One region of the Pseudomonas gorinensis genome, then DNA from elsewhere that is predicted to be linked to it. Evidence: predicted binding sites of a transcription regulator. Region 1 holds the regulator's gene; each other region holds the start of a gene.
What was found. The regulator sigma-54, encoded in region 1, starts transcription at its own class of promoters, with help from an activator protein. The targets are predictions, from matches to a motif close to ANTGGCATNNANNTTGCTNT.

Region 2: glnA (glutamate--ammonia ligase) is a predicted target of sigma-54. The motif match lies at 1,337-1,356, and genes of this name have one in related genera.
Region 3: flgB (flagellar basal body rod protein FlgB) is a predicted target of sigma-54. The motif match lies at 1,202-1,221, and genes of this name have one in related genera.

What each region holds. Positions count from the first base shown of each region.
Region 1 covers NZ_CP167125.1:1,386,237-1,389,511, reverse strand. The annotation lists gene lptB (LPS export ABC transporter ATP-binding protein) at 1-665, shown strand, start outside; gene AB7933_RS06255 (RNA polymerase factor sigma-54) at 851-2,344, shown strand; gene hpf (ribosome hibernation-promoting factor, HPF/YfiA family) at 2,420-2,725, shown strand; gene ptsN (PTS IIA-like nitrogen regulatory protein PtsN) at 2,738-3,202, shown strand; gene rapZ (RNase adapter RapZ) at 3,205-3,275, shown strand, end outside.
Region 2 covers NZ_CP167125.1:734,921-738,195, reverse strand. The annotation lists gene thiI (tRNA uracil 4-sulfurtransferase ThiI) at 1-1,122, opposite strand, end outside; gene glnA (glutamate--ammonia ligase) at 1,456-2,862, shown strand; gene AB7933_RS03325 (chorismate mutase) at 2,982-3,275, shown strand, end outside.
Region 3 covers NZ_CP167125.1:5,670,669-5,673,943, reverse strand. The annotation lists gene AB7933_RS25650 (chemotaxis protein CheV) at 1-95, shown strand, start outside; gene cheR (protein-glutamate O-methyltransferase CheR) at 139-966, shown strand; gene flgB (flagellar basal body rod protein FlgB) at 1,264-1,671, shown strand; gene flgC (flagellar basal body rod protein FlgC) at 1,675-2,118, shown strand; gene flgD (flagellar hook assembly protein FlgD) at 2,135-2,860, shown strand; gene flgE (flagellar hook protein FlgE) at 2,892-3,275, shown strand, end outside.

The DNA.
Region 1 (3,275 bases):
ACGTCAGCCTGTCGATCGACAGCGGCCAGATCGTCGGCCTGCTCGGCCCCAACGGCGCCGGCAAGACCACCTGCTTCTATATGATCGTCGGCCTGGTGCAGGCGGACCAAGGTCGCGTACTGATCGATGACCTGGACGTCAGCCACCAGCCGATGCATGGCCGTGCACGCGCAGGTATTGGGTATCTTCCCCAGGAAGCGTCGATCTTCCGCAAACTCTCGGTGGCCGACAACATCATGGCCATCCTCGAGACCCGCAAGGAACTCGACCGCGACGGCCGCCGCAAAGAGCTGGAAAGCCTGCTGCAGGAATTCCACATCAACCACATTCGCGACAATCTCGGCATGAGCCTGTCCGGTGGTGAGCGTCGTCGCGTTGAAATTGCCCGCGCCCTGGCGACCGCGCCGAAATTCATCCTGCTGGACGAACCGTTTGCCGGCGTGGACCCCATCTCGGTGGGTGACATCAAGCAGATCATCCATCACCTCAAGGCCAAGGGCATCGGTGTACTGATCACCGACCACAACGTCCGTGAGACCCTGGATATCTGCGAAACAGCTTACATCGTCAACGATGGCCAGCTGATTGCCGAAGGTGACTCCGCCACTATCCTGGCCAACGAACTGGTCAAGGAAGTGTACCTGGGCCACGAGTTCCGCCTGTAAGCAGCCTGGCGTCACGGCCGTTGGCCACGGTGCGCGGGAGTCAATAAAAACCTCCGGATTTTTATTGTTACCGCGCTCTAGGCAAAGCCCCCGATATCAGGCATATAATTTGCTTATGTTTGGCGCTCACGCGCCCTGTCGTGGATGGCGCATTGCGCCGGCGAATAAGGTGTTAAGCCCCTGCCATGAAACCATCGCTAGTCCTGAGAATGGGCCAGCAGCTGACGATGACACCGCAGCTGCAACAGGCCATCCGCCTGCTCCAATTGTCGACCCTGGACCTGCAACAGGAAATCCAGGAGGCCCTGGAGTCCAATCCGATGCTCGAACGCCAGGAAGAAGGCGACGACTTCGACAATGCAGACCCGCTGGCCGACAACATCGAGCAAAAACCCAACCCCGATGTGCAGGAACCCTCCTATCAGGAAACCGCCCCGACGGTGGATAACCTCGAGGAAGGCGACTGGAACGAACGCATACCCAACGAGCTGCCCGTGGACACCGCCTGGGAAGACGTCTACCAGACCAGCGCCAGCAGCCTGCCCAGCAACGATGATGACGAGTGGGACTTCACCACCCGCACGTCCGCCGGCGAGAGCCTGCAGAGCCACCTGTTGTGGCAATTGAACCTCGCGCCGATGTCCGACACCGATCGCCTGATCGCCGTGACCCTGATCGACTGCATCAACAACCAGGGTTACCTGGACGAAACGCTCGACGAGATTCTTGAAGCCTTCGATCCGGAACTGGATATCGAACTGGACGAGATCGAAGCCGTCCTGCACCGCATCCAGCAATTCGAGCCCGCCGGCATTGGCGCGCGCACCCTCAGCGAGTGCCTGCTGCTGCAACTGCGTCAACTGCCTGCCAAGACGCCTTGGCTTGCCGAAGCCCAACGCCTGGTCACGGACTACATCGACCTGCTGGGCAGCCGCGACTATAGCCAGTTGATGCGCCGTATGAAGCTCAAGGAAGACGACCTGCGCCAGGTGATCGAGCTGGTACAGAGCCTCAACCCTCGCCCGGGCTCGCAGATCGAGTCCAGCGAAGCCGAATACGTCGTCCCCGACGTGATCGTACGCAAGGACAACGAGCGCTGGCTGGTGGAACTGAACCAGGAGTCGGTACCGCGCCTGCGGGTCAATCCGCAATATGCCGGTTTTGTGCGTCGCGCCGACACCAGCGCCGACAACACCTTCATGCGCAACCAGTTGCAGGAAGCGCGCTGGTTCATCAAGAGCCTGCAAAGCCGCAACGAAACCCTGATGAAAGTCGCCACCCAGATCGTCGAGCACCAGCGTGGCTTCCTGGAATACGGCGACGAAGCGATGAAGCCTCTGGTGCTGCATGACATCGCCGAAGCGGTTGGCATGCATGAGTCAACGATTTCCCGGGTGACCACGCAAAAATTCATGCATACCCCACGGGGCATATATGAGCTGAAATACTTTTTCTCCAGCCATGTCAGCACCTCCGAAGGCGGCGAATGCTCGTCCACGGCGATCCGCGCGATCATCAAAAAACTGGTTGCGGCGGAAAATCAGAAAAAGCCGTTGAGTGACAGCAAGATCGCTGGTTTACTGGAGGCACAAGGCATTCAGGTCGCCCGTCGAACCGTCGCCAAGTACCGCGAGTCCCTTGGGATCGCGCCTTCCAGCGAGCGTAAGCGTTTGATGTGACGGGCGGGCCACAGCGTTCCAGTGGCGGGTATTCCTACCCGCCGCTTTATGCACTGGCAACGAAGGAGAAGCTGTATGCAAGTCAACATCAGTGGACACCAACTGGAAGTGACCGAACCGCTGCGCGCCTATATCGGCGAAAAACTCAAAAGAATTGAGGGGCATTTCGACAAGATCACCAACGTGCAAGTCATTATGACTGTCGAAAAGCTGAAGCAGAAAATTGAAGCCACCTTGCGTATACCCGGCGGAGAAGTCGTCGCCAATGCCGAGCATACTGATATGTATGCCGCCATTGACGACCTGACCGACAAACTGGATCGCCAAATCAAAAAGCATAAGGAAAAGCAGTTGAGCCTCCTTCAGGGCACCGGCCGCTAACACTCCCCACCCATGATCCGACTTGAAACCATCCTGACCCCCGGCCGTTCCCTCGTGAACGCGCCGGGCGGCAGCAAGAAGAAAGCCCTCGAACAAATTGCCAACCTGATCAGCCGAGAAGTGCCTGATCTGGAGATGCAAGATGTCTTTGAGGCTCTGATTGCCCGTGAAAAACTCGGCTCCACCGGTTTTGGCAACGGCATCGCCATTCCTCACTGCCGCCTCAAAGGCTGCGACACACCTGTCAGCGCCCTGCTGCACTTGGACGCGCCTATCGATTTCGACGCGATCGACGGTGCCCCGGTAGACCTGCTGTTTGTTCTGCTGGTCCCACAGGCCGCCACCGATGCGCACCTGGAACTGCTTCGGCAGATCGCAAGCATGCTCGACCGCAAGGACGTACGCGACAAACTGCGCAGTGCCAGCAGCAACGAGGCACTGTACCAAGTTGTCCTGGATGAGCAAAACGGGCAGTAATCATGCGTTTGATCATCGTCAGCGGCCGCTCTGGCTCGGGTAAAAGTACCGCCCTCAACGTTCTTGAGGACAA
Region 2 (3,275 bases), 650 kb from region 1:
CAGAATCGCCATGTCAAACTGTTGTTCTTCGTACTCCACGCGGTTGCGCTTGGCGTGGGTCTTGGGGTTCACCGAGATGACCCCGCAATATTCAGGCATATGCTTGGCGAAATCAGCGGTGCCGATTTTTTCCGCCAGGTCGATGATGTCCTGCTTGTGGCTGGCGATCAGCGGGCGCAACACCAGCTTTTCGGTCACACAATCGATCAGCGACAGGTTCGGCAGCGTCTGGCTGGAGACCTGGGAGATCGCTTCGCCGGTCACCAGCGCGTCGATCTGCAACTGATCGGCGATTCGGGACGCAGCGCGCAACATCATACGCTTCAATACTACGCCCATATGACTGTTATCGACTTTGCCGAGAATTTCCCCGAGCACTTCCTCGAACGGCACGCTCACAAATAGCACACGCTGGGAGCTGCCGTACTTCTTCCAGATGTAATGCGCGACTTCCATCACGCCCAATTCGTGTGCACGCCCGCCCAGGTTAAAGAAGCAGAAATGGCTCATCAGCCCGCGGCGCATGATCTGGTAGGCCGCCACCGTGGAATCGAAACCGCCAGACATGAGTACCAGGGTCTGTTCCAGGGCACCCAGCGGGTAGCCGCCGATGCTGTCGTGCTGGCTATGGATCACGAACAACCGTTGGTCGCGAATTTCCATGCGCACTTCAATTTGTGGCGCTTTCAAGGAAATTCCGGCTGCGCCGCACTCGCGACGCAGCTTGCTGCCGACGTATTTCTCGACGTCCATGGAGCTGAACGGGTGCTTGCCGGCACGCTTGCAGCGCACCGAAAAAATCTTCCCTTCCAGCTCATCACCGAAGTGCTGCTTGCACTTTTCGGTGATGTCGTCGAAGTCGCCCAGTGGATACTCGTCCACCTGCAGGAAATGCGCGATACCCGGCATGCAGCTCAGCCGTTCGGTCATGTCCTTCAAGGCTTTGGGGTCGGTCACGCGGGTTTCCAGTTCGAGGTTGTCCCACACGCCGTTCACCACCACAGCCGGGTCCAGATCGCGGAGCACGGCACGGATGTTCTTGGCCAACTGACGGATGAAACGCATCCGTACCGGTCGGCTCTTGATGGTGATCTCTGGGAAGACTTTAACGATTAATTTCATGGAAACAGCGCGCGCAGGGCCTGCCGAAAAAGGGGGGCGCGGATTATAGCGGAAATCGCTCAAGGTTTAACCAGTTAATATGCATTGAAGGTGATGCGCACCAAAACGGGTCATTTATGCAAATCGGCGCTACATTGCAGTGCGTTAATTATTCCATTTCGGCCGATTGCACCGTTATAGGGGCGATTTTGAGGCAGAAAGGCCATGTTGGCGCACTGGCATGCAATTTGCTCTCTTGTGAGGCAGGTTGCCATGGCGGAGTATCCGCGCCGGCATCACCCACATTCTAAGGGCTAACTCCACTACCCAGCCCGAAGCCACCCGGAGGACACCATGTCGAAGTCGGTTCAACTCATCAAAGATCATGACGTTAAATGGATTGATCTGCGCTTCACGGACACAAAAGGCACTCAGCACCACGTGACCATGCCGGCTCGCGACGCGCTGGATGACGCTTTCTTCGAAGAAGGCAAAATGTTCGACGGTTCCTCCATTGCCGGTTGGAAAGGCATCGAAGCTTCCGACATGATCCTGATGCCGGACGACAGCACTGCCGTGCTGGACCCGTTCACCGAAGACCCAACCCTGATCATCGTCTGCGACGTGATCGAGCCTTCGACCATGCAAGGCTACGACCGCGACCCACGTGCGATCGCCAAGCGTGCCGAGGAATACCTGAAGTCGACCGGTATCGGCGACACCGTATTCGTAGGCCCTGAGCCAGAATTCTTCATCTTTGATTCGGTCAAGTTCAAGTCCGACATCTCCGGCTCCATGTTCAAGATCTTCTCCGAACAAGGTTCGTGGATGTCCGACCAGGACGTGGAAGGCGGCAACAAAGGCCACCGTCCAGGCATCAAAGGTGGCTACTTCCCAGTTCCGCCATTCGACCACGACCACGAAATCCGTACCTCCATGTGCAACGCCATGGAAGAAATGGGCCTGGTCATCGAAGTGCACCACCACGAAGTGGCCACTGCCGGCCAGAACGAAATCGGTGTGAAATTCAACACCCTGGTGGCCAAGGCTGACGAAGTCCAGACCCTGAAGTACTGCGTACACAACGTGGCTGATGCCTACGGCCGTACCGCGACCTTCATGCCTAAGCCTCTGTACGGCGATAACGGCTCGGGTATGCACGTTCACCTGTCCATCGCTAAAGAAGGCAAGAACACCTTCGCTGGCGAAGGTTATGCCGGCCTGTCCGACACCGCCCTGTACTTCATCGGCGGTATCATCAAGCACGGTAAGGCCCTGAACGGCTTCACCAACCCGTCGACCAACTCCTACAAGCGTCTGGTTCCAGGCTTCGAAGCGCCGGTCATGCTGGCCTACTCGGCACGCAACCGTTCTGCCTCGATCCGTATTCCTTACGTGTCCAGCCCGCGCGCTCGCCGTATCGAAGCCCGCTTCCCGGATCCAGCAGCCAACCCATACCTGGCCTTCGCTGCCCTGGTCATGGCTGGCCTGGACGGTATCCAGAACAAGATCCACCCTGGCGACGCCGCCGACAAAAACTTGTACGACCTGCCGCCTGAAGAGGCCAAAGAGATCCCACAAGTGTGCGGCAGCCTGAAAGAAGCCCTGGAAGAGCTGGACAAGGGCCGTGCGTTCCTGACCAAAGGCGGCGTATTCAGCGACGACTTCATCGATGCCTACATCGAGCTGAAAAGCGAAGAAGAAATCAAAGTACGCACCTTCGTACACCCACTGGAATACGAGCTGTACTACAGCTGCTGATCCGGTAGCGCTGCTTGACGCAGCGTGATGAAAGAGGCCTCCTTCGGGAGGTCTTTTTTTGCCCGAATTTTATTAAACATGTGGGAGAGGGCTCGCCCCCTCCCACAAGGAGATCAGCCTTGAAACGTCGACTTGTATTTGCCCTGCTGTTCGTCACTACCAGTGCGAGCGCCGCGCCAGCCAGCCTTGAGCCATTGCTCAACAGCATCGCCGAACGCCTGGCCATCGCCGACCAGGTCGCCCTGAGCAAATGGGACAGCAAAAAGCCCGTAGAGGACAAGAAGCGCGAACAGGAGGTCATCGCCAGCGTCATCGCCCAGGCCCCCAACTACAAACTGGCGCCCGCCGCCGCCGAGCAATTTTTCTCAGCGCAGATAGAGGCGAACAAACTGGTGCAGTACACCCACCTGTCC
Region 3 (3,275 bases), 2.8 Mb from region 1:
AGAAGGTCGGTGCCGACGACTTTCTGGCCAAATTCCGCCCTGATGACCTGGCATCCCGGGTAGTCGACCGGATCAAGGCAGCAGATCACGGCTAGGGGCTTTTTCCCTGGCGGTCACACGATTTAAGAGGCGGTATCTTTGTCTACGGGTAATTTGGATTTCGAACAGTTCCGGGTCTTCCTGGAAAAAGCCTGTGGCATATTGCTTGGTGAAAACAAGCAATACCTGGTATCCAGCCGTCTCAACAAGCTGATGGAACAGCAGGGCATCAAGTCCCTGGGTGAGTTGGTCCAGCGGATCCAGGGCCAGCCGCGCAGTGGGCTCAAGGAAATGGTGGTCGATGCCATGACCACCAACGAAACCCTGTGGTTTCGCGATACATACCCCTTCGAGGTGCTCAAGAGCAAAGTGTTGCCGGAGGCTATCAAGGCCAGCCCGGGCCAGCGCTTGCGCATCTGGTCGGCAGCCTGTTCTTCGGGGCAGGAACCGTACTCGATCTCGATGACCATCGATGAATTCGAGCGGACCAACATGGGCCAGCTGAAGGCCGGTGCGCAAATTGTGGCGACGGATTTATCCGGCACCATGCTCACCAACTGCAAGACCGGCGAGTACGACAGCCTGGCCCTGGGGCGTGGCCTGTCCCAGGAGCGCCTGCAACGTTACTTCGACCCGAAAGGGGCGGGGCGCTGGGCGGTCAAGGCGCCGATCAAGAACCGAGTGGAGTTTCGCTCGTTCAACCTGCTCGACAGCTACGCCAGCCTGGGCAAGTTCGACATAGTGTTCTGCCGCAACGTGCTGATCTACTTCTCTGCCGAAGTGAAGAAAGACATCTTGCTGCGTATCCACGGCACCCTCAAGCGCGGCGGTTACCTGTTCCTCGGTGCATCCGAAGCGTTGAACGGCCTGCCCGATCATTTCCAGATGGTGCAGTGCAGCCCGGGGATCATCTACCAGGCCAAGTAATAAAGAATGTGGGAGGGGGCTCGCCCCCGATAGCAGTGGTTCAGTTGATGTATCTATCACTGATACACCGCTATCGGGGGCAAGCCCCCTCCTACATTTTTTTTGCGGCAAAGTTGAAGAAAGCGGCAACTCCCCATTGCCGCTTTACTGGCGTCACGCGGAAAACGGTTGCCGCTTTTCTGGCATTGCCGTCGGCAAGCTCCCCGCAACCCCTTGATATCCGGGCTTTCACAAGATTGGCATGCACCTTGCTATAACCCTGTTAACGCACAGCAGGTCAGCCTAAAGGTTTCCGCCATGAGCATCAGCTTCGATAAAGCGCTCGGTATCCATGAACAAGCCCTGGGCTTCCGCGCCCAGCGCGCTGAAGTCCTGGCCAACAACATTGCCAACGCCGATACCCCGAACTACAAGGCTCGGGACCTGGACTTCTCCGCCGTGCTCGCAGCACAGCAGGACAAGACCAAGAACGGCACCTTCGCCTTGAACATGACCAACAGCCGTCATATTGAAGCGCAAGGCCTGAGCAGTGGTGACGAGTCGCTGCTGTATCGCACGCCGATGCAGCCATCCATCGACCAGAACACCGTCGACGCCCAGCTGGAGCAATCGGCCTATGCCGAAAACTCGGTGAACTTCCAGGCCAGCTTTACCCTGCTCAACAGCAAATTCAAAGGGCTGATGTCAGCCCTGCGTGGAGAGTAAGCCATGTCCCTGTCCAGTGTTTTCAATATTGCCGGTAGTGGCATGAGCGCTCAAACCACGCGCCTCAACACCGTCGCCAGTAACATCGCCAACGCCGAGACCGTGTCTTCGAGCATTGACCAGACCTACCGCGCCCGCCACCCGGTATTTGCCACCATGTTCCAGGGCGGCCAGAGCGGCGGCAGCGATTCGCTGTTCCAGAACCAGGACGCCGCCGGCCAGGGTGTGCAGGTGCTCGGCGTGGTCGAAGACCAGAGCAACCTCGAAGCACGTTACGAGCCTAACCATCCCGCCGCGAACGAAAAGGGTTATGTCTACTACCCCAACGTCAACGTGGTCGAGGAGATGGCCGACATGATTTCCGCCAGCCGCTCGTTCCAGACCAACGCGGAAATGATGAACACCGCCAAAACCATGATGCAGAAGGTCCTGACCCTGGGTCAGTGATAAGGGGCGCCAAATAATGGCCATCGTTGATACGTCAAACAACTCGGCAGTCCAGGACCTTTTCAATTCCAAGGTCAAGACCGCAACGGACAACAGCAGTCTTAACAGCGCTACCAAGGCGGCGACAGGCAGCCAGTCGCTGGGCAAGGATGCGTTCCTGCAGTTGCTGGTGACCCAGCTGAAAAACCAGAACCCGCTGTCGCCCCAGGACAATGGTGCGTTCGTGGCCCAGTTGGCTCAGTTCAGCAGCCTGGAAGGCATCAACACCCTGAACGACTCGGTCAACGCGATCTCCAGCAACTTCAGCTCGTCGCAAGCACTGCAAGCGTCGTCGTTGGTAGGGCGTTCGGTGGTCATCCAGACCGACAAGTCCACCGTGGACACGAGCAAGAGCATGACCGGTTCGGTGGCGGTGACTTCGGCGGTGGGCAACGTCTCCGTCAAGATCACCGACAAGGACGGCAACGTGGTGCGCACCCTCGATATGGGCGCCCAGGCTGCCGGCAACCAGAGCTTTATCTGGGATGGCAAGGACGACAACGGCGCGGTCGCCCCAGCCGGCACCTACACCTTCAATGCCACCACCAAGAACGACGCGGGCGATGCGGTTGCCCTGGCCACGTCGCTGCCGGCAACGGTAACGAGCGTGACCCTGAGCCAGACCGGCGGCGAAATGCTGCTGAACCTGGCGGGCGGCATGGGCAGCATCAAGCTGTCGCAAATTCAGACTATCGGTACATAGAGCCGGCTAAATACGGCAGAGGGAGAGAAACATGTCTTTTAACATCGGCCTTAGCGGCCTCTATGCGGCCAACAAACAACTGGACGTGACCGGCAACAACATCGCCAACGTCGCGACCACTGGCTTCAAATCGTCCCGTGCGGAATTCGCGGATATCTACGCGGCCTCCAAACTGGGTACCGGCCAGAACAGCATCGGCAACGGTGTGAACCTGGCGGCAGTGTCCCAGCAGTTCACCCAGGGCGACGTCAACAACAGTGGCGGCATCCTGGACATGGCGATCCAGGGCGGCGGCTTCTTCGTGCAGAAGGGTACCGACGGCTCCCTGGAGTACACCCGCAGCGGCGCCTTCCGTGCGGACAAGGACGGCTACATCACCAACAACACCGGTACCTCGCGCCTGCAGGGTTATGCG